3 regions of the Gelria sp. Kuro-4 genome follow, and region 1 is predicted to be linked to each of the others. Evidence: riboswitches for the same ligand, from Rfam matches in the RefSeq annotation. Region 1 holds a riboswitch; each other region holds the start of a gene.
What was found. Region 1 has a riboswitch for cyclic di-GMP ahead of K5554_RS11700 (HD-GYP domain-containing protein). Riboswitches for the same ligand answer to the same signal wherever they lie in the genome.
Positions count from the first base shown of each region.

Region 1 (9,788 bases):
GCTGCAGGCAGTAGCGGTCGTAAAAGAAGTCCTTTCCCAAAACCCCAAACTTCCACAGCTGGTAGGCAATGTCCTTGGCGGTGTAGGTGGCGGTGCCGTTGGAGCGCACCAGCACCTTGTCCGGGTTCTCCAGGTTCTGAAACTCCGGCACATCGCCCAGCTTTACCACCCAGCAGCCGGCGTTTTCGCCTTCTTCCTCATGCACCAGGTGCCCTTTTTCCTTGAGAAGCTCAAAGGCGTGGCGCCAGAACCCCAGATGGATGATGTTGCTCTCCCAGGTGAGCAGGTTGTAATAGATTCCGAGCCGCCACATGGTGGACAGGTGGCACTCGACAATGCGCCGGGCCACGTCCTGTGCCAGCTCCGCCGTAGGATTGTTGCCCTCTTCGATCAGGCGCAGCACCTCGCGCTGCCTCTCCTTGAGGCTGGGATCTTCTTCGTATTTCTGGTTGACCTCGGTGTAAAGGTCCCAACAGAAGTAGTCGAAGCGCTCGTTTTCCGCCGGCTCGCGCTTGAACTGTTCCAGGCCCACCACGATGTCGGCCACGGCTACGCCGGTGTCGTCGATGTAGTTTTGTACCTCAACCTCGTACCCTGCCCGGCGTTTCAGGCGGGCGATGGTGTCACCCAGGCAGGCGTTGCGCAGGTGGCCGATGTGGGCCGCTTTGTTCGGATTGATATTGGTATGCTCGATGACGACCTTCTTCCCTTTCCCCGCCTTAACCTCACCGTACTTTTCCTTGTCCACCGTAATTTCATCGAAAACGGAGCGGGTCAGGTTCGGCATGTCGAGCCACAGGTTGACATAACCGGGAGCGGTAACGGTAAACTCCTTGAGGTGCGGTAGCTCCTGGGACGCCAGATAGTCGCGCAGCTGCCCGGCGATCTCAAGAGGAGGCCGGCGGAGCGCCTTGGCCAAACGCAGGGGCAGCGGAGTGGAGAGATCCCCAAACTCGGGCTGGGGTGGAGTCTCCAAGGCAATCTCGTCTTCCGCCAGATTAAGATCGTAGATCTCCTTGAGCCCCTGGCGTAAGGTCCCCTTCACCACCCTTTCCAGCTCATAAAAATGGTAGGAATTGGCCTCCATTTCCGTACTCCTCCTCAGGTAGCGTACATCTTCCAGTTATTATACCATAAGTACGGGCTCATATCCAGGCCTAAAGTGTGGGGTGACTGGGCCGTCTTAACTTAGCCGCTCCACCGGCAGCCACACCCTGAATACGGTACCTTGCCCCGGCCTTGTGTCAACCTCCAGTTTACCCCCGTGCAGCGCCACAATGCGCTGGCTGATGGTCAGGCCCAGTCCTGTTCCATCTTCCTTGGTCGTAAAATAGGGTTCAAAGATATGGGTCACCACCGCCGGCGGTATGCCTTCGCCCGTATCGCGGCAGGTAACCTTAACCCAGCCGTCCTGTGCCGGGGCCAGGCATAAAGAGAGTCTCCCGCCCTGCGGCATGGCCGCCAGGGCGTTGCTGATGAGATTCCAAAGAACCTGTTTGATGAGGTAACGGTCGGCAAAGACCAAGGGGCACTCCTTGGCGGTGAAGGCGATACTTACCCGCTGGCGCTCGGCCTGGGCACTCGCCATGGCGACCACTTCCCGTATCACCTCGGCCAGGTCCCGGCGCTCCAGGCGCACCGACGTACTGCGCCCCAGGCAGAGAAAATCCTCCACCAGGTGCTCCAGGCGCGCCAGTTCATGTAACACCACCTCAACATAGTTTTTGTTTGTTTCATCATCTGCTACGCGCCCCGCTAAAAGTTGTAAAAAGCCGCGCATCGCCGCAAGCGGGTTCTTCAGCTCGTGGGCGACACCGGCGGCCAGTTCCTCCCAACCGAGAAGGTTCTCTGTTCTCTCTTCCCTGTCCGTAGAGAGCTGGCACTCTGTACTATCCGTGTTCCCTTTGATCACAACCAACCCCCCTTCGTACGGGTATAAGTCTTAATTCGCCATCTGGAACAAATTTCCTGCACACTTCAAGAAAAAAAGGGCTTCACGCCCCGACGCCATTCGGCTCAGTGTTCCTATTTATTCCCCGGTTACATCAGTGCAAAACGAGCTTACCTTCTTTGTCCAGGTGGGCGCTGATCCCGCCGTCGCTCACATCGAACTTGTGGCGGGCGGTTCCCACCTGCAGGGTAACATTGGGATGCACGGTCCCCACCTCAATGACGCCGCGCGCTTCCACCTTGAGCAGCGTAGGGCTGCCTGCCGCCGAGCCGGCCTCATTTGCACTGATGCGCTCGCGCGCCTGTACCACCCCGCCGCGCACCACCCCCGGCTTGCCGCGCACGCGCACGCTGCGGCCGGCAAAAAGATAGGCCTGGTAGCAGCCCTGGCCGCTTATGATGATGTCGCCGCTGGCTTCCACCCGCGCTCCCTGTACATAGCGGGCCTCAAAGGAAAGGCCTTCCCCGCGCTGCTCGGCAAAGCCGGCCACCAGCCCCCGGGTAAGGCGGACCAGACCCCAAACCTCGCCGACGCCCGTCACGGCCAGCGCGCCCCGGCCGCAGAGGCGCGAGCGCAGCTGCTCCAGGGCCTTTTCCACGTCGCCGGCGAGAATCCCCCCGACCTCACGGTAGGCAGCCGACAGGTCGCGCACGCGCTCGGGCAGGAAGCGATACTTGGTGTCGAGGAGACGCTGTAATACGCGCCCCCATCCCTGCTGCGCCGCAGCCGGTCCGAACTCCGGGTGCCGGGCGATCTGGGTGAGCGCCGTGGCGCACTCCTCCAGACCCTTGGCCAGCGCCTCCCAGTTTTCTTCCTGCCGCAGGTGCACCACGCCCACGCCGCCGGCCCGGGCGACGCCGCCGATGAGGTTTTGCCGCACGCGGATCTGCCCGCCGGCGCTCAGGCTTACGTGGGTGGCATTGCCGAAGACCTCAATGTTGCCGCCGGCCTGCACGGACATGGTGTCCTCCACGTTGCCCTTCACCACTACGTCGCCGCTGAACTTAATGTTGCCGCTTTTCAGATTGACCCCGTCCTCTTGTACCAGGATGGGGAGGACATCAATCCGGCCGCGCGTAGCCGCCGGGCGCCCGCTGCGCGTGGCAACAGCCCTCAGGCCGTCGATCACCTCGCAGCCCTCGCCGGCCGTAAGTTCGATATCCTTCGGCACGGGCGGCTCCAGTTCCTGGCCGGTCACCGACTGCCCCGGCCGCCCGAGCACCAGCGGGTGTTTTACCGCCAGCTCTTCTCCTGCTTCCACCGTGGGAATGTAGCTGAGCTCCCGCCAGTCCACCTTTTGCACATCGGCATCCGGCACCGGCGGCCCCTTTTTCTCATGAAACTTAAGCTCGATCCAGGCATCCTGCCCCGGTTCCGGCGGCGTACCGCGCGCCACCACCCGAGGCACCCCGCCCGGGTCGGCCACCAGGGCGGCAACCGCCTCCTGGTCTACGCCAACGAACACGCCCTTGGCAGTCAGTGCCTGCTGTACATCCTCCACCGTAAGGGCAGGGAGAACCTCCTCGGCCCGCGTCGCCAGCTTAAGCTGCTGGCGCGCCGCACAATCAAGGAGTGCATAGCGGCGTCCAGGCACCAGCTCGCAGTGCGCGGTGGCGGTAAGCCCGTCGGGCGCAATCTCCACCTTTACCGCCACAGACCCTGCTTCCGTCAAGGTCTCCACCTGGATGCTGTCACTCGTTCGCACTTCCGTCGGTGCAGTGATCTCTGTCCCATTGACCACCACCCTGGTGCCCGGGCCGGGCACCAGTACGGCCGGGCGCCCACCGCCCGCCGGGTCCGTTACCTTTATCCGCCCTTGAAAAACGCCCACGCTACCGTCACGCATCGCCTCCGCCACTCCACGCCCCCCCTTTGCTGGACTGTGCCGTCTCGCCTCTTAGAGCCCAGGGGTCTTATCCGGCGTCACCTCTTTTCCCCGGTACCGCTCCAGCACCGCTTGGAAGTCCTGCCACACCGGCCGTTTCTTACTGGGGTCGCGCAACAGCGCGGCCGGGTGGAAGGTAGGCATAATAAGCAGTCCGTCCTTTTCCACCCATCTGCCTCGCTCCCGCGTGATGCGCACCGCCGGGTCGATAAGGGTCTGCGCCGCCAGCGCCCCCAAGCACACCACAATGCGCGGTCGAATAAGCCTGAGCTGCGCCTCCAGGTACGGCCGGCAGGCCTTCACCTCATCGGGCAGCGGCAGGCGGTTCCCCGGCGGCCGGCATTTCACCACATTGCCGATAAAAACTTCAGAGCGCTCAATTCCAGCCGCCGCAAGGATGTTATTCAGCAACTGACCTGCGGCGCCGACAAAGGGCCGGCCCTGCTCATCCTCCGCCTGGCCGGGCCCTTCCCCCACCAGCATCAGCGCGGCCTGCGGGTTACCCTCGCCAAAGACGACCCGCCGGCAGCCGGCGCGCAGGCGGCAGCGCCGGCAGGCGCCCACCAGGCGCTCGAGTTCTTCCAATGTGCCGGCTGTCTCCCAGGGCGGGCGCGGCGGCGACGGCGGGGCCGGCGGCTCGGGCTCCCCAAGTAGACTGAGCTGCACTAATTCTTCCTTTTCCACGGGGCTCCCTCCTCACCCTCTAGTATTGGCCAGAGAGACCCCTTCCTCCTGCTTTCCCGCCCGGTCTATCCCGGGAAAGCCCTGGCGTGAAAGCATTCTGCCGTCCTCCCGGCCTGCCGGCCCGGGGTTCACCACGTGCAAAAATGCAAGAAACAGTGAGAAGTTGATACCTGACCCCGAAGGCTGAGGTGGACGCTGTCGTGCTCCAGGAGGGCTTTGAGGGCCGAGCGCGTGAGGCCGGCGACGGGGTTGTCGTTCGGCCCCGCCAGGGCCGCCAGGAAGGCCTCGACCACCCGGGGGTCGAACTGCGTGCCTGCACAGGCCGTAAGCTCCCGCGCCGAGGCCTCTGCTGTATAGGCACGCCGGTAGGGACGGTCGGTGGTCATGGCGTCGAAGGCATCGGCCACGCTGATGATGCGCGCCCCCAGGGGAATCGCCTCTCCGGCCACGCCGTCCGGGTAACCCCGCCCGTTGTACCACTCATGATGACTGCGCACCAAGGGCGCCAGGTGCGCCAGCGCCGTCACCCTCTTCACCACGCTCTCACCCAGCAGCGGGTGCTCTTTTACCTGTTCATATTCTTTTTCGGTCAAGCGTCCGGGTTTTTTGAGTATGCGCGGCGGAATTCCCACTTTGCCGACATCGTGCAGCAGCGCCGCCTGTTCTATGTACTCCAGTTCCTTTACACTCAGCCGGAGGCGCCTGCCGGTCGCTACCGCGTACCCGGCGACGCGCAGGCAGTGAGAGTGAACCTCCTGATCCTGAATCTCCATTACCGCAGCGATGGCTAGAACCAGTGGAACAGGACTTGCCTTTGCCAATTCCTTTCCTCCTCGTCTGCCCGCCCGGCTAAAACCGGATGTGCCTTCGGCAGCCTGGCGATCGTAGCCGCGTGGCTTTAGACCCATGGCTTTGCGCCGCCACCTTTCGGTGACTTTGCCGTTTCGGGCGTTTAGTGACACTATGTAAGAGCATTCGACAACCTGCGTCCATTTCCTTCCATCAGGCGTACTAATTTGATAAGACCTTGATTCCGCGTTGATCAGGCCCGGCGGCAGCCAGGGCGGACTGTCTGGCCCCGCCGGTTGCACTCTACGCCCGCAGCGAACTGATGGTCTGCGCCAGCTCGGCGATGCTTTTGGTTAGTTCATCCAGCTTGCCTTCCATACGCACCAGGAGGTAGATGGACACCACCACCGGAAAGCCCAGGTTGGCAATCTGGCTGAAGACCGTCTGCTCCACGCTGCAACACCTCCGCGGCCTAAGCCACGGTAAACTCGCTCACGTCGCGGCTTACCAGCCGGGCCGTCGCCGCCGCCACCAGCTCGCCACCGCTGCCGGCGAAGATGTTCTTTTGGATGATGGTCTGCATAACCTGCGCCACCTCCGCGTCGGTGAGATCGTCGCGCGGTGCGGCCAGGGACAGGGTGGTGGTGCGCCCGGCTGCGTTCTTAAAGACCAGGCTCAAGGTTTTCTCCACGTCCTTCACCTCCTTTGAGAAGCCGTGTCTTTACCCGGCCCGCTTTAGGCCACTTCGTTCAAGGCACCGGTATCGATGCGCCGCACCGCCACCAGCGGGTAGATCTGCAGGCCCGCCAGCGCCTGCGCAACGTCGAAAACATCCTGGTCGGCGGCATCGGCCTTCACGTTGGCGAAGGACTTGGCCCGCACCACGGGTTTGCCGGCTTCGTCCGTTCCCGTCTGCAGCGAAAGCTGTAGGCGGGCGCCCTCCGGGACTCGCTGCACCGCCATCCGCGTCACCTCCTTCCGTCCGCCTTCGCCTATAGACTGACGGCGGGAGTACGATTAGACGCGGCCGGCCAAAAGTTTTTTCACGCGCGCGGTGCCGCGGGCGGCAATCCCTTTGGCGCTCGAGGGCGCAATCCCCAGCGCCGCCGCCACCTGGAGGAAAGTGGCTCCCCCAGCGCGGGCGCTGAGCACCTGGCGCTGCCGGGGTGTGAGCCGGTCCCAGGCCGTACGCAGGGCGGCGCGCGCGCTGGCCGCAATGGCGCAGTCCTCGGGGCCGGGGGCCGGATCTTCCAGGAGATCGACCGGGCTGAGGCCGCCCGCTCCGGCTTCGTCCAAAGTAGCCTCCTCCCGGCTCCGGCCCCTTTTGAGGCGCCGGGCCGCCGCCTGCACGGCCCAGTACACCCGGCGCTTGGCATACCAGGCAAACGGCGCTCCCCCCGCCGGGCGGAACGCGCGAACGGCCAGCACCAAGGCCAGGTTACCCTCCTGGGCCAGGTCTTCGGCATCGTCCGGCGTCGGGGCCAGGCGCCGCGCCGCCGCCCACACCAGCGGCTGGAAACGGCCCACCAACGCCGCCAGCGCCGCCGGCTCCCCCCTTTGCGCCGCCCGCACCAGGTGCTCCAGCTTTGTCTTGTCCGTCATCCTCTCCCCTCCTCCGCCTTAAGTTTACGGCGGGAAGGGGAGAAGAGCCAAAAGCCGGCCTGGTGCAACTCTTCTGCAACTTTCGCTAAGTGCCGGCCGTCAGCCGACTGAAGGCGCAAAAGGAGCCCGGCACACCACCTACCGGGCTTAACATAAACCCAACTCCAAAGTATCGCCGCATCTAAGATCGGCCCGCGCCGCCGCCCCGGCGCTGAGCCCGAGCAGCTTCTCGACGCGCACGCGGCCCGCCTGGGCCGGAAGTATGGCCGGATACACCGCCACTACCTTAAGATCCCGGTCCAGGGCCACCAGGTCCAAGGGGTTTTGCACCGGGACACTGGCCAAGCTGCCGCTGCCGGCGAAAATCCCCACCCCGTCGGCCAGGCGGAGGGCGCCTTGCCCCATCATCCCCCGGCGGCTCGTCAGCTCGCTGGCGAACAAGATCTTCCATACCAAAATTCGACCGGTTCGGCCGTGGCGGAGGTACATTTTGTCAAACCCCCTCGAAAACAATTCTAGCAGCCACGGCCCGTTTGTCCATCCGCCGCCGGTCTTAATTTTCTGGGTAACTTAAGGCCTGCATCACAGGGTGTCGGGGTCCTAGGAAAGGATACGCGTCACCGCCCGGCCGGCGCGGCCCGGTGCCTGCTTGGCCAGATCCATCAGGCAAATCACCTCGCCCCGGCAGCACGCGATCCCCTCCTCGTACGCCTCTGCGCCCGGGGGAACGCTTACGGCCGTAAGGGTGCAGAATTCCCGTGCCAGCCGCTCCGCTATGGCCGGTGTCTGGTCGCAGGCACCGGCACTTACCACCACCACTTCGAAATTGGGGCGTCCACGCGCGTCCAGGTAGTCCAGCCCCAGGAGCCAGCGCAGCACCCCCTCAATTTTGTCTTCATCATTGTGGGCAATGACCAGGATGCTGATGAAGGGCTTCTCGTCCTTGGCCCGCGTGCGCTCCCTCCAGCTGCGCCGCACGGCACCAATGAGAGCCAGGAGCCCGTACACCGCGAGCAGAATCAGGATGTACCGCGACAGGTCACTTCCGGCCCAGAGCATGCTTTCACCGCCCTTTCGCTGCATGCTATGCTCCGGGTGGAAGCCGCGTGCCTGTCACGCCTAGTTGATATCCACCAACCCGCGGCGAATGGCGTAGAGCGCCGCCTCGGTACGATCGTCCACTCCGATCTTGCGGAAGATGCTGGTAACGTGGTTTTTCACGGTCTTTTCACTGATGGCCAGGGCGGTGCCGATCTCCTTGTTGCTCTGCCCGTGGGCGATGAGGCGCAGCACCTCCTGCTCGCGGGCCGTAAGCCCGTCCACCGTGTCCTCCTCCTGCCCGCTGCTCAGGCGCGTAAACTCTCCCAGGAGTTTTTTCGCGGCCGGCGGCGAGATGTACGAATTGCCATCTTTCACCGCCCGGATGGCGCTCACCAGCCCCCCCGGTTCCACGTCCTTGAGGACGTAGCCTTCCGCCCCGGCACGCACCATCTCCAGCAGGTAGTCGCGGTCGTCGTGAATGGTGAGCGCCACCACGCCTGTGCCCGGGTATTTTTCCTTGATCTCCCGGGTAGCCTGCACGCCGCTTACGTCCGGCAGGTCCAGGTCCATCAGCACCACATCCGGGCGCACGCTCCCCACCGCGGCTACTGCATCCTTGGCGGTACCCGCTTCCCCGACGATCTCGATGTCCTCTTCAAGCTCCACTATCTTCTTAATACCGCTGCGCACCAGCGGGTGGTCGTCAACCACCAGCACCCGTATTTTCCCCACCTGCTAAACCCCTCCTCCAGGCCAACTTATTTCACCTTTATATACATATCGACGCCTAGGACCAGCTTTGTTACTTCTCTGCCAGGACCTTTGACCCGGCGGGCCGGCTTGGGGCCGGTGCCTGGGCAAAGACCACCGCCGCCAGCACCAGGGCCATGCCGGCGGTCTGCAAGAGGTCCAGCCGCTCGCCCAGGAGAACCAGCCCCAGAATCACGCCCACCACCGGTTCCACGCTGGCCACCACCGCCGCCCGGCCCACCTCCACCAGCCCCAGACCCGTGGTGTACGCCACCCAAGGCACCAGGCTCCCCCAGAGGCCCAAAGACAGGGCCGGACCCCAGAAGGCCGGTCCGTGCGCATGTTGCACCAGGGCCAGCGGCCGGTGAAGCAGCGTCAAGAACAAGGTGCCGAACAGGGTGCAGTACAAAACCGTGGTTTCGGCCGGATAGCGCGCGCGGGCCTTTTTGCCGAAGATGCCGTACAAGCCGTAGGTGACGCCTGCACCGAGGCCGGCCAGCACCCCTGCAAGGTTGAGCCGGAGCGCCGTCAGGTTGTAGCCGCGCGCCACCAAAAAACACCCGGCCAGGGAAAGAGCCACAGCGAACGCCTTACCCGGGCTGAGAGGCTCGGCGAAGGCCAGGCGGGCAAAGAGCGTGGCAAAGGCAGGCGCGGTATAAAGGAGGATAACGGCCGTGGTAACCCCTGCCTTATCGACGGCCGTGAAATAGAGGATGTTATAAAGTGCACCGTTAACCAGGCCGAAGGCGGCAAAAAGTTTAAGGTCTTCCCGGGCCAGGCGCGGCCAGCCCCCCTGCCGGCAAAGGACCAGGGGAACCAGTCCCAGCAGCGACACCACCCCCCGCAGCCAGGAAACATCGAGCGGGCTCAAGCCCAGGTCAAGCAACCGGCGGGCGAAGACGCCGATGCTTCCCCAAGCCGTCCCGGCGAGGAGAATCCAAGCGTAGCCCTTATTCACCCGCTTTACCCCCTTCGGCCGCCGCCTCCCCCAACGGCAGGTGCAGCTCCACGCGCGTGCCCCTGCCGGGGGTGCTCTTTATGCGCAGGGCAGCGCCGATGAGCTCCGCCCGCTCCCGCATCCCCAAA
Region 1 is NZ_AP024619.1:2,329,889-2,339,676, forward strand. It holds gene K5554_RS11680 (arginine--tRNA ligase) at 1-1,087, opposite strand, end outside; gene K5554_RS11685 (nitrogen regulation protein NR(II)) at 1,184-1,912, opposite strand; gene K5554_RS11690 (DUF342 domain-containing protein) at 2,046-3,809, opposite strand; gene K5554_RS11695 (uracil-DNA glycosylase family protein) at 3,849-4,520, opposite strand; gene K5554_RS11700 (HD-GYP domain-containing protein) at 4,649-5,341, opposite strand; cyclic di-GMP riboswitch class I at 5,387-5,471, opposite strand; gene K5554_RS11705 (YvrJ family protein) at 5,613-5,762, opposite strand; gene K5554_RS11710 (DUF2922 domain-containing protein) at 5,782-6,000, opposite strand; gene K5554_RS11715 (DUF1659 domain-containing protein) at 6,045-6,272, opposite strand; gene K5554_RS11720 (RNA polymerase sigma factor) at 6,327-6,911, opposite strand; gene K5554_RS11725 (DUF192 domain-containing protein) at 7,059-7,400, opposite strand; gene K5554_RS11730 (glycosyltransferase family 2 protein) at 7,512-7,970, opposite strand; gene K5554_RS11735 (response regulator transcription factor) at 8,031-8,684, opposite strand; gene K5554_RS11740 (DMT family transporter) at 8,755-9,660, opposite strand; gene K5554_RS11745 (sensor histidine kinase) at 9,653-9,788, opposite strand, start outside.

Region 2 (9,788 bases), 630 kb from region 1:
CGAATGAGAAGGGAGGAGGGAGCGTGTTTCACGGTACCACAGTAGTCGCGGTCCGGCGGGACGGACACGTGGCCCTGGCGGGCGACGGTCAGGTTACCTTTGGGAACAACACCATCATGAAGCAGGGGGCGCGCAAGGTGCGCGGGCTTCATGGCGGCAAGGTGCTGGCCGGGTTTGCGGGTTCCGTGGCTGACGCCATGACCCTCTTTGAAAAGTTCGAGACCAAACTGGAAGAGTACCATGGTAATTTGCAGCGCGCGGCCGTTGAGTTGGCCAAAGAGTGGCGGCTGGACCGCATGCTGCGCCGCTTGGAGGCCCTCCTGATCGTGGCCGACACCGAGCGAGTGCTCATCATTTCCGGCAGCGGCGAGGTGATCGAGCCGGACGATGAGGTGGCAGCCGTCGGCTCCGGTGGCCCCTATGCCCTGGCGGCGGCGCGGGCCCTGCTGAGGCATACGGCCCTCAGTGCGCGCCAGGTGGCGGAGGAGGCCTTGCGCATTGCCGCAGGTATCTGCGTCTATACCAACGACCAGATAACGGTGGAGGAGTTGTAGGGCTATGCTGGAGGAGCTGCGACCCACCCAGATCGTGGCGGAGCTCGATAAGTACATCGTCGGCCAGGAGGAAGCCAAGCGCACGGTGGCCATCGCGCTGCGCAACCGCTACCGGCGGGCCCAGCTCCCGCCGGAGCTCAGGGACGAGATCATCCCGAAGAACATCCTGATGATCGGGCCGACGGGCGTGGGCAAAACCGAAATCGCCCGGCGCCTGGCCAAACTGGTCAATGCTCCCCTGGTCAAGGTGGAAGCGACCAAGTTCACTGAGGTGGGGTACGTCGGCCGGGATGTCGATGCCATGATCCGGGACCTGGTGGAGACGGCCATCCGCATGGTGAAGAACGAGCGCATGGCCGAGGTGCAGGCAAAGGCGGGCGTGCTGGCCGAGGAGCGCCTGTTGGGTCTTTTGGCGCCTTTGCCGGAGCGGCGCAACAGCGCCGTGAACCCCCTCGGCCTGCTCTTTGGCGTGAAGGAAGACCATGAGCAGCCGGAGGAGGAGGGCTACGGCGCCCGGGTATCCGAGGTCAAGGCCCGGCGGGCGCGCTTGAAAGAGCAGCTGGCGGCCGGGGAACTGGAAGACCAGCTGGTGGAGATCGAGGTAGAGGACAACGCGCCTCCCATGCTGGAGATCTTCTCAGGCGCCGGCGTCGAGGAGATGGGAATCAACCTCCAGGAAGTACTGGGCAACATGTTCCCCAAAAAGCGAAAAAAACGGCGCGTGACGGTGGAGAATGCCCGCCGGATTCTCACGCAAGAGGAAGCCCAAAAGCTCATCGACATGGACGAGGTGGTGGCAACCGCCGTTCAGCGGGCCGAACAGTCGGGGATCGTCTTTATCGACGAAATCGACAAGATAGCGGGGCGCGAGGGCGGCGCGGGCCCGGATGTCTCCCGCGAAGGCGTGCAGCGCGACATACTGCCCATCATCGAGGGCTCAACGGTGATGACCAAGTACGGCCCGGTGAAGACGGACCACATCCTCTTCATCGCCGCCGGGGCTTTTCACGTGGCCAAGCCCTCCGACCTTATTCCCGAGCTGCAGGGACGTTTTCCTTTGCGGGTGGAGCTTAAATCCCTGAGCGAGGAGGATTTTCGCCGCATCCTGACCCAACCGGAGAATGCGCTCATCAAGCAGTATACGGCGCTTTTGGCAACCGAAGGTATAAAAGTCAAATTTTCCGCCGATGCTATAGGCGAAATTGCGAAAACGGCCACACTGGTCAACGAAGAGACCGAAAACATCGGTGCCCGCCGCCTGCACACCATCCTGGAGAAGGTGCTGGAGGACCTTTCCTTCCTGGCCGGGGAAGATGTGACCGGCGAAGTGGTGATCGATGCGGCTTACGTGCGCCGGCAACTGGAGAGCATCGTTAAGAACCGCGACCTGAGCCGGTATATTTTGTAGGGAAAAGTGAAAGAGGAGGAGTCTCAAGTGAATCTGCTGGAGAAAACGCGTAGCCTCAACCGCCTGCTACAAAAGTCCGCGGGGCACCCCGTCGACTTTGACGAAATCTGCCGCGTGTTGAGCGAACTCATCCAAGCCAATGTCTACGTGGTCAGCCGGCGGGGGAAGATTCTCGGGCACGCCCTGAAAGAAGGATACCGTTGTGATGTGATGGAGGCGGACGTCCTCAAGGCGGAAAAGCTGCCTGGCGACTTCAACGACCGCCTGCTCCGGGTTCTCGATACCACCACCATGCAGCAGGAACCCGGGCACTGCGTCTTCGACAGCGAGGTGGGCTGCCTTTTCCCCTCGCAGGAGCTGACCATTGTGCCGATCAACGGCGCCGGCGAGCGCCTCGGCACGCTCCTGGTGGCCAAGTTCGACGCCGCCTTCACCGAGGAGGACCTGATCCTCGCCGAGTACGGCGCCACGGTGGTGGGAATGGAGATTCTGCGGGCCAAGAGCGAAGAGATCGAAGAAGAGGCCCGCAAGAAAGCGGCCGTGCAGGTTGCCCTCGGTACCCTTTCCTACTCGGAGCTCGAAGCGGTGGTTCACATCTTCGAGGAGCTCGACGGGCCGGAGGGCCTCCTGGTGGCCAGCAAGGTGGCCGACCGGGTGGGAATTACGCGTTCGGTGATCGTGAATGCCCTGCGCAAGTTCGAAAGCGCGGGCGTGATCGAATCGCGCTCCCTCGGCATGAAAGGAACCTACATCAAGGTGCTGAACGACCGCCTGCTGGACGAACTCAAGAAGATAAAATAGCCCGGGTGCCCCGGCCCCCTTCGACAAGGGGGCTCTTTTTTTTGTCCAAAAAGAGGGCTTTAATTTCTGGTAAAATAATACTGGTCGGCAGGAATTTGGCTAACCGTGCCGAAAAAGGAAGATTAAGGGCGAGCAAAACCAGCTCAGGCGTGCATCCGGCACGACCTAAAAGAAGAATTGAACGAGCTGACAGCGAAACAAGGCAAACCTGGCGAAAGCCGGGGACGCAAAGCCACGGGCCTACAGCTTAAAGCCAAGGCAGCCGGGCTGCCGCGCGTCTGGCTGGAACCCCCAAGTGGCCCTGCCAGCTGGGGTATTTTCTTATGGGCGAGGAGGTGGGCGCATGCCCTGGGATCCTGTAACGAGCGGCGTGCTCAGAGAGATAGGGCTCGGCCTGGATTGGGCCGCCTTGCGGCAGCGGGCCATCGCCAATAACCTGGCCAACGTGGACACGCCTGGTTACAAGCGGGAGGACGTGGCGTTCCCGGAAGCGCTGCGCCGGGCGCAGGCGGGGGGCGGGCGACCGCTGGCTCTGGCGGTCACGGCGCCGGGGCACCTGACGCCCCCGGCCGAAGAAGGTTGGGTGGTAGTACGGGACACGGGCACTACATTGCGTAACGACGGCAACAATGTCGACATTGAAGCGGAGGCGGCGGAGCTGGCCAAGAACGCGCTCTACTACAACGCCTTGGTGAGCCGGGCGGCCGGTTACCTGGCGAGCCTGCGCTATGTCATCAGTGAAGGGAGGCGTTAGCGGTGTTTGCAGACCTCGATATCGCCGCTTCCGGTCTCAGCGCCCAGCGGCTCCGGTTGGACATCATCGCCAACAACCTGGCCAACGCGGAAACGACGCGCACGGCGGCCGGGGGGCCGTACCGGCGCCGGCTGCCGGTGTTCGCTCCACGGGAAGCAACGTCCTTCCAGTACTTTTTCCAGGCGGCGGCCGAAGGCGGCGTCGGCCGGGGCGTGCGCGTCACCGGCATAGTCACCGATCCCAGTCCGCTGCGGCGGGTATACCAGCCCGGCCACCCGGACGCCGATGCCGCGGGGTACGTCGCTTACCCCAACGTCAACGTGGTAACCGAGATGGTGGACATGATTTCCGCCAGCCGGGCCTACGAAGCCAACGCGGCCGCCTTCAACGCCGGTAAGGGCATGGCGCTCGAGGCCTTGGAACTGGGAAGGAGGTAAGCTGAATGAATGCGGTCAGTGCCATAGGCACTGCTCGGCCGCTTTGGCCTTCGGCGGCGCCCGGCGATTCCGAAAGCGGGGCGAGTTTCAGCCAGGTGCTCGGGGAGTACCTGCAGCAGGTCAACCGCCTGCAGCTCGATGCCGAGGCCAAAACGCGCCAGCTGGTGGCCGGGGAGGATATCGAGCTCCACCAGGTGATGCTGGCGGCGCAAAAGGCCGAAATAGCCTTAGAGCTTACCCAGACATTGCGCAACAAGGTCATTGAAGCCTATCAAGAGATTATGCGGATGCAGGTTTAAGGGCGTGAGGTGGCAGGCATGAACATAAGCATCGGCCAGCTGGGTGCCAAGGCCCGCGCCTTCTGGCAGGGCGCAAGCCGGGGCCTAAAGCTCAGGCTGCTCATCGGGGTTGTTCTCGGCCTCAGCCTGGTGGGTGCGGTGGTTTTCTTCTCCCGCCCGAGCTACGACCCCCTTTTCACCAACCTGGCGCCGGCCGACGCGGGAGAAATCGGCCAGCGCCTGCAAGAGCTGAAGGTGCCCTACCGCCTGGGCGGCGACGGCAAGAGCATTCTGGTGCCGCGGGACAAGGTGTACGACCTGCGCAACCGCCTGGCCATGGAAGGCCTGCCGAAGGGTAATGCGGTAGGCTTTGAGATCTTCGACCAGACCAAGCTCGGCGTCACCGACTTTGAGCGGCGGGTGCAGTATCTGCGTGCCTTGCAGGGGGAGCTGGCGCGCACCATCGGTCAAATGGACGGGGTGCGCTCGGCCTCGGTTCAGATTGTGCTCCCTGAGGACAGGCTGTATCAGAAAGACACCCGGCCCCCCACGGCCTCGGTTTTGCTTGACACCGTGGGTCAAATGGGGGCGGACAAGGTGCGCGCCATCATGCATTTGGTATCGCACAGCGTCGAAGGTTTGACGCCGGAGAACATCACGGTGGTTGACACCAGTGGACAGGTCCTCTCGGACCTGGTGCAAACGGACGACACGCCGGTAGGGCTTTCCAGCAGCCAGCTGGCCCTGCAGCGCTCGGTGGAGCGGGAGATCGAGCGCAGTACCCAGAGCATGCTGGAGACGGTGCTGGGCCCAGGCATGGTGGTGACCCGGGTCAAGGCCGAACTGAACTTCGACCAGCGCGAGGTTACAAATGAGTTCTTCCAGCCCGTGGCCAACGACGAAGGTATCCTGCGCAGCATGCAGGAGCTGCAGAAAACCTTCGATGGTCAGAGCGGGCCGCAGGGTACGCCGGGGACGCCCGCCAACATCCCCCCCACCTACCAGACGGGGGCGGGCGGCCCGAGCCACTACGAAGAGCGCCAGGTCACGCGCAACTACGAGGTAAACCAAACGAAGGAGCACCTGGTGGTGGCCCCGGGCAGCGTTCGGCACCTGAGCGTGGCGGTAATGGTCAACGGCAACCTCACTCCGGCCCAGCAGCAGGCCATTCAGTCTGCCGTGACCAATGCGGTAGGCCTGCAGCCCAACCGGGGTGATCAAATCAGCGTGGTGTCCTTCCCGTTCCAGGGACAGCCCCTCGCCCAGCAGGCGGCGGCCCAAGCGGCGGCCGATCAGGCGGCACGCCGGCAGCGTCTCCTGGTGCTGGTGGCTCTAGGAGCATCTCTCCTGGTGCTGGCGGTGTTCCTTGTCCGGCGGCTGCGGCGGCGCGCACCCGCCGAGGTGGTGCCGCTCCCGGTGGCGGGGGCCGAAGAAGAAGCAGCACCCGCGCGCGAAGAGACAGAACGCGACCGCATCCGGAAAGAAGTCGAACGCCTTGCCCGGCAGCGACCGCAGGAGGTGGCCCAGCTGCTGGCTACCTGGCTCAGTGAGTAGAGGGGGAATGCAAGGTGCGGCAGGCACTGGCAGGTAAGGAGAAGGCGGCCATTCTTTTGATCTCCCTGGGGCCGGAGCTTTCTGCCCAGGTGCTCAAGCATATGCGGGAAGACCAGATCGAGGAGCTTACCCTGGAGATCGCCGGCCTGAAGCGGGTGGAGCCCGAGCTGCGCGACAAGGTGCTGGAGGAGTTTCACCAACTGTGCCTGGCCCGCGAGTGCATCTCCCAGGGCGGTATCACATACGCGCGCGAGGTGCTGGAGCAGGCCCTGGGTACACAGCGTGCCCTGGACATCATCAACCGGCTGACGGCTTCGCTGCAGGTGCGCCCCTTCGACTTCGCCCGCAAAACAGACGCGGGGCAACTTCTTAACTTCATTCAAAACGAGCACCCGCAGACGATCGCCCTGGTGGCGGCCTACCTGCAGCCGGAGCAGGCGGCGGCGATCCTTTCGGCCCTGCCGCCGGAAAAACAGATCGACGTGGCTAAGCGGATGGCGCTCATGGACAGCACCTCCCCGGACATCGTCCTCCAGGTGGAGCAGGTGCTGGAACGCAAGCTTTCCACGCTGACCAGCCAGGAATACGCCCGCGCCGGCGGCGTGGAATCCATCGTCAAGGTTCTCAATGCGGCCGACCGGGGCACCGAAAAGACCATCTTGGAGGCCCTGGAGCGGGAAGAGCCGGAGCTGGCGGAGGAGATCAAGCGGCGCCTCTTTACCTTCGAGGACATCATCCAGCTCGACGACCGGGCGGTTATGCGCGTGCTGCGTGAGGTGAACCTGAATCACGACCTGCCGCTCGCGCTTAAGGTGGCCAGCGATGAGGTGCGCCATAAGATCTTTAAGAACATGTCCAAGCGGGCGGTGGAGACCCTGCAGGAAGAAATCGGTTACCTGGGACCGGTGCGCCTGCGCGATGTGGAAGATGCGCAGCAGAAGATCGTCAACATCGTGCGCAAACTGGAGGAAAGCGGTGAGATCGTCATCGTTCGCGGTGGGGAGGATGAGCTCGTTGTCTAGTATTTGGAAACGGCCATCCCTGAGCCAGCCGGTTACCCTGGCTGCCTGCCTGGCGGCCGAAGAGCCGGAGGAAAAAACATCCCAAGCGCGCTGCAGCGAGTGCCGGGCGCTATTGGGCGCGACTCTAGAGGCCGACCTCTTGGCGGCGGCGCGCCGGCGCGCAGCGGCCATCGAGCAGGAAGCGCAGCGGCGGGTGGAGGCCATGCTGGCGGCCGCCCAGAAGGCGGTGGAGGAGAAAAAGGCGGCGGCGGCAGCGGCTGGGCGGGAAGAAGGTTACCGCGCCGGCTACGCCGCCGGGAAGGCGGCCGCCGAGGAGCTGATTCAGGCGGCCGAAGACCTTAAGGCCCAGGCGGAAAAAGAGCGCGCCGAACTTGTGGCCGCCCTGGAGCCCCAGGCGGTGGAGCTGGCCTTTGCACTGGCGCGGCACATCCTGCGGCGCGAGGTGCGCACGGCGCCGGAGGATGTTAAAGAGCTCCTGGCTGCGGCCGCCGCCAAGCTCCCGGCGGGAGAAAAGGTAACCCTTGAGGTGGCACCGGGTGAGGTCCCGGCCTGGACGGCGGCGCGCAACGTGGTCCAGCAGGCCCTGGGGGATCGCTCTTACACCGTGGTGGAAAGCGCCAACGTGGCGCCGGGGGAGTTTCTCCTCGCCACGGCGCTCGGCACCGTGGACGCCCGCCTGGAAAACCAGCTCCGCGCCTGCCGGGAACACCTGCGAGGAGTGCCTGGCCATGCCGCCGAGTAGCGTCAGCCTGGAACGGTATCGGCGGCAGTTGGAAGGCTTCGATTCCCTGCCGGTGTGGGGAAGGGTGACGCGGCTGGTGGGGCTGACGGTGGAGTCGCAGGGCCCGCCGGCCGAGGTGGGGGAAGTGTGCCTCATTCACGGCTGCGGGGAGCGGCCGATTAAGGCCGAAGTGGTGGGCTTTCGCGAACAGCAGCTCATCCTCATGCCCATCGGTGACCTGGCCGGCGTAGGCCCCGGCAGCCCGGTGCGCGCCACGGGCCGGCCGCTGACCGTGGCGGTCGGACCCGAGCTTAAGGGCAGGGTGCTGGACGGGCTGGGGCAGCCCCTGGACGGCGGCGGCCCCATAGCCAGCCGCCTGCTTTACCCGCTCGAGGCCCGCGCCCCCCACCCGCTCAAGCGGCAGCGCATCCACGAACCGCTGGCACTGGGCATCAAGGTGGTAGACGGGCTCTTGACCTGCGGGAAAGGCCAGCGCCTGGGCATCTTTGCCGGCAGCGGCGTGGGCAAGAGCACCCTCCTGGGGATGATGGCGCGCAACACCGCCGCCGATATCAACGTGGTGGCCCTCATCGGGGAGCGCGGGCGCGAGGTGCGCGAGTTCATCGAAGAATCGCTGGGCGAGGCGGGTCTGGCCCGATCGGTGGTGGTGGTGGCCACCGCCGACCAACCGCCGCTCATCCGCGTCAAGGGCGCCCTGGTGGCCATGAGCATTGCCGAGTACTTCCGCGATCAGGGGCAGGACGTCCTCTTTATGATGGATTCGCTCACCCGCTTTGCCATGGCCCAGCGCGAGATAGGGCTGGCCAGCGGCGAGCCTCCCACCACCAAAGGGTACACGCCTTCGGTGTTCGCCCTGTTACCACAGCTGCTGGAACGGGCCGGGGCCGCCGAGCGCGGTACGATCACCGGCTTGTTCACGGTGCTGGTGGACGGCGACGATATGCTGGACCCCATAGCCGATGCGGCGCGCAGCATCCTGGACGGTCACATCGTGCTCAGCCGGGCCCTGGCCAGCCGCAACCACTACCCGGCGGTGGATGTGCTGCAAAGTGTCAGCCGGGTTATGGGCGAGGTGGTACCGCCGGCGCACCTGAAGTTGGCCCAGGCGGCCCGACAGGTGGTGGCGGTGTACCGGGAGGCGGAAGACCTCATCAATGTGGGGGCGTATGTTGCCGGCAGCAACCCGGCCATCGACCGGGCCCGCCAACTGATTGAGCCGGTGGAGGCCTTTCTCCGGCAGGACGTCGCGGAGAGCTATCCGCTGGAGAAGACCCGCCGGCTTCTGGCCCAGGCTTTGGGTGAAGCAGGGGAGGAATCGGCGTGAGCTTTCATTTCCGACTGGCGCGGGTGCTGGCGGTGAAAAAAATTCGGGAGAACCAGGCCATGCTTAAGCTGGCGGAGCGCACCGCCGAGCGCCGAAAGGAGGAGTACCGGCTGGAGCTGGAAACGCGGCGGCTGGCTGCCGCCTGGCACGGTTTGACGGTGGCAGGCTGCCGCTCGGGCGGGGAGCTGGCCGGCCGGGCCCTCTGGACCCAGGCGGCGCGCCGGAGCTGCCGGGAGCAGCAGCACCGCACGCATGAGGTTAGAAACGCTTGGGCGGGAGCGCGCGGGGAATTTCTGGCGCGCCGGGCCGAGCGACAGGCCTTAACCGCCCTGCGCAATAAAGCCGAGGCCGCCTACCAGGACACAGCCCGGCGGGAGGAGAGCAAGGAACTCGACCAGGTAGCCGGGGTCGCCTACCTGAGACGGCAAAGGGAGGGATTAAGGTGGCGCGGGTAGCAACCCTGCCGCGGAACCAGGCCCAGACCCGGCCCCGGGCCTGGGTAACGGCTCTGGTGGTGCTCCTCATCCTGGCCCTCATCGCCGGCCTCGCGGTACTGCTCCTCAGCTTCATGGGCGTAAAGCCGCCCGCCGCCCTTGCAGGACTCGTGCCGGGAGGAACCAAAAGCGGCGGTACTGCGGAACAGGCGACTAGTGAGCTGGCCACACTCCGGGCCGCCCAGGCCGCTTTAGAAGCCCAGCGGACACAGCTTGAGACGCAGCTTCAGGAAAAAGAGGCCCAGGTGCAGATGCTCACCGCCCAGGTAAACAAGTTGCAGGCGGACCTGGCGGCGGCAGAAAAGAAGAACACCGACCAGAAGGCAGTGGCGGGGATCTATGCCAGCATGCAGCCCAAAGACGCAGCGCAGATCCTCACGGAGCTGCCGGATGCGCAGGTGGTGCCCATCCTGGCCCAGC
Region 2 is NZ_AP024619.1:1,702,989-1,712,776, forward strand. It holds gene xerC (tyrosine recombinase XerC) at 1-7, shown strand, start outside; gene hslV (ATP-dependent protease subunit HslV) at 24-554, shown strand; gene hslU (ATP-dependent protease ATPase subunit HslU) at 562-1,962, shown strand; gene codY (GTP-sensing pleiotropic transcriptional regulator CodY) at 1,990-2,763, shown strand; cyclic di-GMP riboswitch class I at 2,955-3,038, shown strand; gene flgB (flagellar basal body rod protein FlgB) at 3,107-3,517, shown strand; gene flgC (flagellar basal body rod protein FlgC) at 3,520-3,954, shown strand; gene fliE (flagellar hook-basal body complex protein FliE) at 3,960-4,253, shown strand; gene fliF (flagellar basal-body MS-ring/collar protein FliF) at 4,272-5,786, shown strand; gene fliG (flagellar motor switch protein FliG) at 5,801-6,808, shown strand; gene K5554_RS08540 (FliH/SctL family protein) at 6,801-7,550, shown strand; gene fliI (flagellar protein export ATPase FliI) at 7,537-8,874, shown strand; gene K5554_RS08550 (hypothetical protein) at 8,871-9,329, shown strand; gene K5554_RS08555 (MotE family protein) at 9,317-9,788, shown strand, end outside.
Region 2: it holds a riboswitch for cyclic di-GMP, as region 1 does, so the genes downstream of both, flgB (flagellar basal body rod protein FlgB) here and K5554_RS11700 (HD-GYP domain-containing protein) in region 1, are expected to answer to the same signal.

Region 3 (9,788 bases), 1.2 Mb from region 1:
GCGTTACCACCACGATGTTCTCTCCCCGCCGGGCGGCATCCAGCGCCGCCGCCTGGTGGGTATAGAGACGCCTTACCCCGGCGCGCTCCAGGCGGGCCTGGAGCTCCTCCGGCAGCGGCGCCGCCGGCTCGGCGTAGGCCGCCGGGCGCTCCGGCAGGTGCCGGCGGTAGGTTATCTGGCCGGCGTAGCTGTCATGGGTCGTAATCGCCCTCAGGATTGCGTTTACATCCATACCCTGGTTCCCCTTTCCCGCATCACTCCCGCCGGGGCGGGCAAACTAAACCACGAGGAGGGAGTGTCAATGCCGAGAAAAAACGGCCGCAAAAAAGGCCGGACGGCCCCGCCGCAGCCCTTCAGCACCGTCGCCGCCGGCTTCGAAGAGATCGAACGGGCCCTGGACCCGAATGAGCGCAAAGTCGACAGTGAAGAGTGGCATCCCTGAGTACCTAAGTACTTATTAGGCACAAAAGCCGCTTTTCCTGCCGCCCGCCCTGCTGGGAAAAGACGCATAATCAGACTCCCTTCTTGGGAATCATAGGGCAGGAGGTGATACAGATGGCGCAAAACCAACAAATTATGTGCAGCGTCAACAGCTGCCACTACTGGAAAAGCGGCAATCGCTGCGATGCGAACATGATCATGGTCACAGCCGACAGTTTTGCCGACAAGGCGCCCGACCGCATCGACGCCCCCATGGCATCCGCCGTGGGCCCCACTCCAACCGAAAATTGCATGGAAACCTGCTGCAAGACCTTTTCTCCCAAGGGCAGCGGCCGCGAACGCGCGGACGACGTCGTAAAAAGTTAGGGGGCGGTCTTGCCCCCTTGTGCTCGCCGGCACGCTGTGGTATAATCAGACAAAATCAAGGGCCTTTAAGCGAGTCCGGCGAGACTGGCAAGGTTCCCGTAGAGCGGGCCAAAACGCCCCTTGCCGTCACGGGCAGGGGGCGTTTTTTGTATGGCCCCGGGCCGGCAGCAGGCTCTTCAGGGAGGTCTTGGCATGCCAAAGTCAAACTGTGTCCGGGACGAAGACTTCGCCCTCGCCCCCGTTCCAGCGGAAAAGAAGCGCGGCTTTTGGTCGGTCCTGGCGGTGATGCTCGGCTTCACCTTCTTCTCCGCCAGCATGTGGGCCGGGGGCACGCTGGGCACCAGCTTCCGGCTCTGGCCTGATCTGGTGCTGGTGGTGCTGGGCGGCAACCTCATCCTCGGCCTCTATACCGGCCTTCTGGGTGACGTTGCGGCCGGTACCAACCTCTCCACCCACCTCTTGGCGCGCTACGCCTTCGGCCGTAGGGGTTCAGCCCTGGCTTCCTTCCTCCTGGCGGCTACCCAGATAGGCTGGTTCGGTGTCGGCGTGGCCATGTTCGCCCTGCCCATCTATAAGGCTACCGGCTGGAACCTGTACCTTCTCCTGGCGCTGGCCGGGGCGCTCATGACCTCCACCGCTTACGTCGGCTACAAGGCCATGGAAATCTTGAGCTTTATCGCCGTGCCGGCCATCGCCCTCCTGGGAAGCTTTTCGGTGAGCCGCGCCGTCGAGGCGGCGGGCGGAATCGGAGCGCTGGCGGGACTCGCCCCGCAGAACGCTCTCAGCGTGGCCGCTGCACTCACCATGGTGGTGGGCTCCTTCGCCAGCGGCGGCACGCTCACGCCGGACTTCGTGCGCTACGCCCGCACGCGCCGCACCGGCGTAGCGGCCACCATTATCGCCTTCCTCATCGGCAACTCCCTCATGTTCTTCTTCGGGGCGGCAGGAGCGGCCGTAACGGGTAAGGCCGACATCTCCGAGGTCCTCATGCTCCAAGGCCTCCTGGGGCCGGCGGTGCTCCTTCTCGGCCTCAATATCTGGACCACCAACGACAACGCCCTCTACGCCTCGGGACTGGGGCTCTCCAGCATCACCGGGTTTCCCAAGAAGAAGATTGTGCTGGTAAGCGGCGTCCTGGGAACGCTCTTCTCCCTCTGGCTGAATAACAACTTCGTCAGCTGGCTGGTGCTCCTGGGCTCCATCCTGCCGCCCATCGGCGGCGTCATCCTGGCCGATTACTACCTGGTACACGGCGGGAAGTATCCCGCGCTCAGCGATGTCGACCTGCCCGACGTTAACTGGACCGCCCTGGCCGCCTGGGCCGGCGGTGTGGCGCTGGCCCGCCTGGTGCCCTGGCTGCCGCCGCTGGCCGGCATCCTTGGGGCCGCGCTCCTGCATACCTTCCTGGCCCCCCTGGCCGGGCGCGGCTGTGTCCGGCCGGCCGGCCACACTGCCGGGCACGAATCGGCTTAAGCGGAGGCGAAGCGACATGGCCGATCTACTCATTAAAAACGCGCGCCTGGCCGGCTCCGGCGCCCGCGTGGACGTCCGGATCAGCGGGGAACGCATCGCCCGGGTAGAACTCGCCGGTACGCTTAAGGCAGCGGAGGCAGGGGCGGAGGTGGTCGACGCCCGGGGGAACCTCCTCACCCCGCCCCTCATCGACTCCCACGTCCACCTGGACACCGCGCTCACCGCAGGCGAGCCCCGTTACAACGCAAGCGGCACCCTGTTCGAGGGAATCGCCGTTTGGAGTGAGCGCAAAAAAGACCTCACCCGCGCCGACGTCAAAGAGCGGGCCCGTACCGCCCTCCAGTGGGAGGTTGGCCAGGGGGTGGGGTTCGTACGCACCCACGTGGACGTCTGTGACCCGAAGCTTACCGCCCTGCAGGCGCTCCTGGAGTTGAAAGAAGAGGTGGCGCCCTGGGTTGAGCTGCAAATCGTCGCCTTTCCCCAGGAGGGCGTTCTGGCCTACGAAGGCGGCCGGGACCTGCTGGAGGAGGCCCTGCGGCTGGGGGCGGACTGCGTAGGCGGCATCCCGCACTACGAATTGACGCGCGAAGACGGGGTGGCGTCCATCGAGATCATCTTCCGCCTGGCGGAGAAATACGACCGCAAGGTGGACATTCACTGCGATGAAATCGACGACGAACAGTCGCGTTTCCTGGAGTCGGTAGCCGCGCAGGCCATCCGCAGCGGCCTGGGGCCACGCGTGACCGCCAGCCACACCACAGCCATGGGTTCTTATAACGGCGCCTACTCCTACAAACTCACCGGCTTTCTGCGCCGCGCCGGGCTGAACATCGTGGCCAACCCGCTGGTGAACCTGAACCTGCAGGGGCGTTTCGACGCTTATCCCAAGCGCCGCGGGCTCACCCAGGTTAAAGAACTCCTGGCGGCGGGGGTGAACGTGAGCTTCGGCCACGACGACATCCTGGACCCCTGGTACCCGCTGGGCAGGGGCAGCCTGCTCCAGGTGGCGCACATGGGGGTGCACGCCTGCCAGCTGAGCGGGCGGCAGGAACTTTATGAGGCCTTTGCCATGGTGAGCGAACGGGCGGCCCGCACCCTGGCCCTGGGCGCGGACTACGGCCTCGCCCCCGGGCGGCCGGCTGACCTGGTTCTCTGGGCCGCTCCCGACGAAGTTACGGCCCTGCGCCTCGAGGCCACGGCCCTTCTGGTGCTGCACCGCGGGCAGGTGGTGGCGCGCACCACGCCGGGGCGCACCACCTTCGCGGGCGGTGGCGTAACAGAAGACATCACGTTCCAGCTCTAAGGCGCTGAACGTTTGAGGCTCCGGCGGCACCGGGGCCTTTTCGTTCCTGTTTGCCGGTACCCGTAAGCGGCCATACTAACCTCGATCACACCGCAAAGGAGCCGGAGCATGGCGAAGAAGCTCTCACCTTTCACCATCGCTCTAACCTACGTGGGAACGGTAGTCGGGGCAGGGTTCGCCTCCGGGCAGGAGGTGTTGCAGTTTTTCTCCGCCTTCGGCGGGTGGGGGCTCTTGGGCACCGCCTTAGCAACCGGCCTCTTTATCTTTTTCGGTCTCGCCATCATGGAGCTGGGGCATAAGGTCCAGGCCAAGTCCCACCTGCCGGTGATCCAGGCGGCAGGCGGGCGCTGGGCCGGCACAACCATGGACCTCATCATCACCTTTTTCCTCTTCGGCGCCCTGGTCACCATGGCCGCCGGCTCCGGGGCCATCTTCACCGAGCAGTTCCGCCTGCCGGCCCTGGCAGGCGGCCTGCTGCTCCTCGGCCTCACGCTGGCCACGGTGCTTCTGGGCATCTCCCGGGTGATCGACTCCATCAGCCTTGTGGCCCCCGTCCTTCTCGCCTCAGTGCTCGGCCTGAGCCTTATTACCATCCTGGCGCAGCCCCAGGGGCTGGCCGCCAACCTGGCCTGGATTGACCCGGCCAAGACCGCCGTGCCGTACTGGCCCCTGGCCGCGCTGCTTTACACCTCCTACAACCTGATCCTGTCTGTGGCGGTGCTCGCGCCGCTCGGAGCCTTAAGCGGGGCGGTGGCACTGCGCCGGGGCGCCGTTTGGGGCGGGCTGGGCCTGGGAGCAGGGGTGCTGGCCATCGCCGCCGCCATCCTCACGGTGGCACCGCAGGTGGCCGGCCTGGAGGTACCCATGATCGCCGTGGCCGGGCTCATCTCGCCTTACATCCGCAGCTTCTACAGCGTGGTGCTCTTTGCAGAGGTGTATACTACGGCGGTAGCCAGCCTGTACGGCTTCACCTCGCGCCTTACCGAACCAGACAGCCGGGCCTACCGCTGGCTGGCCGTTCTGGCAAGCGCCGCCGCCTTTATCCTGGCCCGCTTCGGCTTTTCCACCATCGTCGGCACCCTTTACCCGGCCGCCGGCTTCGCCGGCCTGCTGCTCATGGGCGCCCTCGCCTTCGGCTACTTGCGAACCCTGTTTGTGCGGGCCGCCCTCCCCGCCCCTGCCGCCAAATTGGAGGGTGAGCCCGGCGCAGGCTCCGGCAACGCCGGCGGGAAAGAGGAGCCGTCCTCTGGCCCGCAGGCACCGGATGAGTAGCTCCCGGGCCGCAAAGTTGACGCCCGGCCCAACTACCAGCGCCAGGCATGAGCAGTGCGCCGCAGGCTTGGGCCTTGAGCTCTTCCACTCTCTGCTGCAGGCCCAGAAAAGCCCCGGCCAACAGCCGGGGCAAGCTGGTTCGCCCCCTGCTCCCTTGCGACCGCACTAGACTAAATCACCGGAAACCAGTCTTTCGTAGAGCCGGCGCGTCTCCGGCGCCGGCAGCAGGCCAAACTCCTGCTCCAGCATCTGCTGGCAGGCCTTATACCGGCGCAGGGCCTCCGTACGCTTACCGGTTGCCGCCAGGGCGGTAATGAGCACGCGGTAAGCCTCTTCGCACACCGGGTCGCGCTGCAGGAGCTCGGCGGCGTAATCGGCTGCAGCGGCAAACTCCCTCAGTGTCAGCGACACATGCGCCAGCCCGTCGAGAACGCGCAGGTACAGCTCGCTGAGGCGCAGCCTTTCCTTAATGATCCAGCGCTCTTCCAGGTTTTCCGTGAGGAAGTCCGTCCGGTAAAGGGCATGGGCCGCCAGGAGTTTCTCCTTGGCCACCGCGTTTTTGTCCGTTCGTAAGGCCCCCAGGCCCTCTTCAGCCCGGCGTTCAAAGGCTTCTGCATCATAAAAGTAGGGGAGGTCCGCATTAAAGCGGCACAAGCCGCGCTCGTATACTATGCGCTGCGGCCGCTGCCGATTACTCTTTCCTTTGTTCAGCACCGAGCGCAGGGTATAAAGCGTAACGGCGAAGTTATGGCGCGCCGCCTTGGGTTCCATTTTGGGCCAGAACTCCTTGAGCAGCTCCTCCTGGGGTACCGCCAGCCCCTTTTGCACCAAAAGATACTTGAACAGCAGCACCACCTTCGTCTGGCGCCAGGCAGCCTCGGGTATGACCTCCTGTCCCACCCAGACGCGGAAGCCATTCAGCGCAACTATCTTGAGCATGGGGTAGTCTTCAGCCGTAGGCATACCTCTCGCCTCCTTGACATCAGAATACAAACGGCTGCCTTGCGGCAGCCGGTTGCGCTACTGGCTCCCCGCCGCCCAAGCGCCCAAATAAGGGCGACGGTTCCTGGCCTCTGCTTTAAGGTATTCGTTTGTACCTCCAGGAGTCATCCTTGCAACGGATCTCCGTGCCGGTCGATAATACTCCACTCATCCCTATTATAGCAGAGGTATTCCGTCAGATGTGGTTGGAGTGAACTTTAAGTTTTAAGCTTTTATAAGGTGCTGCAGCCGGACCTTTTTCCGCCGGCGCGAATTCTCCTTTCTTCGTCGCCAGAAATTGCTGCCGGACCCCGGGCGCGGTGGTTGACAGAAGGTGGGAGGAAGCATAAACTTAAAAGAGAATAAGGTAAACCCTGTTAGGCGAGGCTCCTGTACGAATACAGGCCACTGCCCGGAAATGTCGAAAGACACCAATGGGTGAGCAGGTATTACCGGCTTAAGGTTTTACCTAACGTGGCTGGCGCTGCCAAAGTCGTACAGTGCCAAAGCTCAACGAGGAGGGTGCAGTGCGCATGCCCCTCACCCGTTGAGGGGCTTTTCGTTCGACAAAGGAGGTGGTGCGCGCGATGGACGCTGACCCTGAACCCCAGATGGATCATCCTTACCGAAGAAGCAGGTATCGAAAGCTTGCGTTAGAGGAGGGATTGCCGTGCACTGCGTCAAGGCCCTATATGCGGGCGTTGCCGCGGGCAGCCACATACGCCCGCACCGCCGGCTGTAAGCCGATTCATAGAAGCCTCGCTGGCTGGGCATGGTGAGTATAGCACCGGACCCCAGGGAGGCAAGCGAATGCCGGTTTTTGTCCGTCCGGATTTACCGAAAAAGCGCCACTCGCCCTGGATTGACCTCTGCGTGCTCGTCGCCATCACCGGCCTGTTTTACTTACTGATACACCTGGGGCGGCAGATGGGGGCACCCCTGGCCACGGCGCTGGGACCCGGTTTATCGCTCGACCCGCGTGAGCTGCCCTACTACGCGGCGCGTTCGCTCCTGCGCATGGTCATTGCGCTGGTCCTTTCCTTTCTCTTTACAGTCGTTTACGGCTACGTGGCGGCGTACGTGCCGGGGGCGGACAAGATTCTCGTTCCCCTGCTCGACGTGCTGCAGTCGGTCCCGGTGCTCGGGTTTCTCTCGGTGAGTTTAACCGGGCTTATGGCTCTCTTCCCGGGTAGCACCCTTGGAGTGGAGCTGGCCGCGATTTTCGCCATCTTTACGAGCCAGGTCTGGAACATGACCTTCAGCTTTTATTACTCGCTCCGGAGCATCCCGCGGGATCTCAAAGAGGCCAGCGCCGTCTACGGCCTCAACTGGTGGCGGCGCCTCACCTCTGTAGAGCTGCCGTTCGCCGCCATACCCCTGGTGTGGAACGCCATGATGTCCTTCGGCGGCGGGTGGTTTTTCCTGGCCGCCAGCGAGGCCATCTCCGTACTGGGGCGGGACATCCGCCTGCCCGGCATCGGCTCTTACCTGGCCACCGCCACCAGCGAAGGGAACACCCAGGCGCTCTTCTACGCACTCCTCACCATGGCCGGCCTGATTGTTCTGGTGGACCAGGTTTTCTGGCGGCCGCTGGTGGCTTGGTCGCAGCGCTTCAAGCTGGAAGAGACGGCCGGAGGGGAACGGCCCCGCTCCTGGCTGCTGGAGGTACTGCGCCGTTCGCTGATCCTGGACCGGCTGGGCGAGCACGTGTTGCGCCCGCTGGAAGAGGGGTTGGAGCGGCTTCTGGCACCGCCGGAAACCGGAGCGCGCCCCAAACCGGTCCCGCCGCGGCGCTGGGCCAGGTGGATTATCCCTCTGGCCGCGGGGCTTGTGTTCCTGGTCCTTCTTCCCTACGCCCGCGCCGGGGTCGTGCTCATCGCCCGGCTGGGTGCCGCCGAGCTCTGGTACGTGGTGGTCCTCGGCTTTTACACCTTACTGCGCACCTCGGCGGCGGTCCTCCTGGGGGCGCTCTGGGCCGTGCCTGTGGGCGTCGCCATCGGCCTTAACCCGCGCCTGAACCAGGTTGCCCAGCCGCTCACGCAGCTGGCGGCCTCTTTCCCGGCCAACATGCTCTTCCCCTTTTTCGGCCTTCTCTATGTGCGCTACGGTTTGAGCTTTGAGCTGGGGGCCGTGCCGCTCATGATGCTGGGCACCCAGTGGTACATCCTCTTTAACGTCATCGCCGGCGCCTCCGGGCTGCCCGCCGACCTCAAAGAAGCGGCGGTTATCCTCAAGTTGTCGCGCTGGGAAACCTGGCGGGTACTGATTCTCCCCGGTATCCTGCGCGCCCTGGTGACGGGCGGCGTCACCGCTGCCGGCGGGGCCTGGAACGCCAGCATCGTGGCGGAGATACTGGACCTTAAGGGGCACGAACTGACGGCCAGCGGGCTGGGCGCCTACATCACCCAGGCCACCCGCGCCGGCAACTGGGGCCAGATCATCTGGGGGATTCTGGTGATGTCGCTCTTCGTGGTCACGGTAAACCGGCTCTTTTGGCGGCGGCTCTACCAGCTGGCCGAAGAGAAGTACAGCCTGTGAATTGGCCGTTTGCGATCAGCTGTTGGCTTGAGGGCCTGCGGTAACCATCTAGAAGCCGCCGTCCTCTCAACGCCCAATGCCGACCGCTGAATGCTCATAGGGTGAGGTGAACTCCTGTGGCGGATCTGATTAAGCTGGAACATGTCGCGCAGCAGTACGAGGTCGGTGACCAGAAGGTGACAGTTCTGGATGACATCAACCTCACCGTGCGTGAGGGAGAGTTTTTGGGCATTCTCGGCCCCTCCGGCTCGGGCAAATCCACACTCCTTCGGATCATCGCCGGCCTCGTTAAGCCGACCGGCGGCACCGTCCTCTACCGGGGTCAGGCGCTCACCGGTGTCAATCCCGGCGCAGGCTTTGTCTTTCAGACCTTCGCCCTTTTCCCCTGGTTGACCGTCCTGGAAAACGTTGAACTGGGCCTGAAGCAGAAGAACCTGACGCCGAAGGAGCGCCGCCGGAAGGCCCTGGCGGCCATCGACATCGTCGGTCTGGACGGTTTTGAAAACGCCTACCCCAAGGAGCTTTCCGGCGGCATGCGGCAGCGCGTCGGCTTCGGCCGCGCTCTGGCGGTGGAGCCAGACGTGCTGCTCATGGATGAACCCTTTTCGGCCCTGGACGTGCTCACCGCCGAGAACCTGCGCCGCGACTTCCTCGAGCTCTGGCTGGAAAAGAAGCTCCCCACCCGGGCCGTCATCCTCGTAACCCACGGCATCGAAGAGCTGGTGTACATGGCCGACCGGGCGGTGGTGCTCTCCGGCCACCCGGCGCACGTGGTGGCGGACATTCCGATAGACCTGCCCCACTGGCGGGACCGGGAAGACCCGGCGTTTATGGCCCGGGTGGATGAGCTCTACCGCGTCCTGACCCGCAAGGAGCGGGAGACGGACCACCGGACGCTGCCGGCGACGGAAGAAAAGCGCTTCACCCCTGTCCCGCCCGTACGGGCCGGCGCCATGACGGGGCTCATCGAGATGCTGGAAGACATGGACGGCAAGGCCGACCTGTACCGCCTGGCCGACGACCTGATCCTCGATGTGGAAGACTTTCTGCCCATTGTGCAGGGCGTGGAGCTTTTGGGGTTTGCGCGGGTGGAGGCCGGCGACATCGAGCTTACTCCTAAGGGCGCAGCCTTCGCCGAAGCCTCGGTGCTGGAGCGCAAGGACATCTTTCGGCAGCAGGTGCTGGAGCGCGTGCCGGCCCTGAAGCGCATCATCCACGTCATCAAGACCAAGTCCAACCGCCGCCTGCCGCGCGAATTTCTGCTGGAGATCCTGGAGCGGCAGTTCGGGGTTTCGGAGGCCCAGCGCCAGCTGGAAACCCTGGTGGACTGGGGGCGCTACGCCGAGGTGATCGGCTACGACGAGCACACCCACAACCTCTTTCTGGAGGAGTTTTTCGCCGACGGCAGCGCCCG
Region 3 is NZ_AP024619.1:1,112,754-1,122,541, reverse strand. It holds gene K5554_RS05630 (DEAD/DEAH box helicase) at 1-232, opposite strand, end outside; gene K5554_RS05625 (hypothetical protein) at 302-442, shown strand; gene K5554_RS05620 (DUF1540 domain-containing protein) at 556-807, shown strand; gene codB (cytosine permease) at 1,000-2,280, shown strand; gene codA (cytosine deaminase) at 2,297-3,583, shown strand; gene K5554_RS05605 (hypothetical protein) at 3,692-4,855, shown strand; gene K5554_RS05600 (bacterial transcriptional activator domain-containing protein) at 5,021-5,818, opposite strand; cyclic di-GMP riboswitch class II at 5,856-5,939, opposite strand; M-box (ykoK) riboswitch at 6,203-6,365, shown strand; gene K5554_RS05595 (ABC transporter permease subunit) at 6,647-8,374, shown strand; gene K5554_RS05590 (nitrate/sulfonate/bicarbonate ABC transporter ATP-binding protein) at 8,491-9,788, shown strand, end outside.
Region 3: it holds a riboswitch for cyclic di-GMP, as region 1 does, so the genes downstream of both, K5554_RS05600 (bacterial transcriptional activator domain-containing protein) here and K5554_RS11700 (HD-GYP domain-containing protein) in region 1, are expected to answer to the same signal.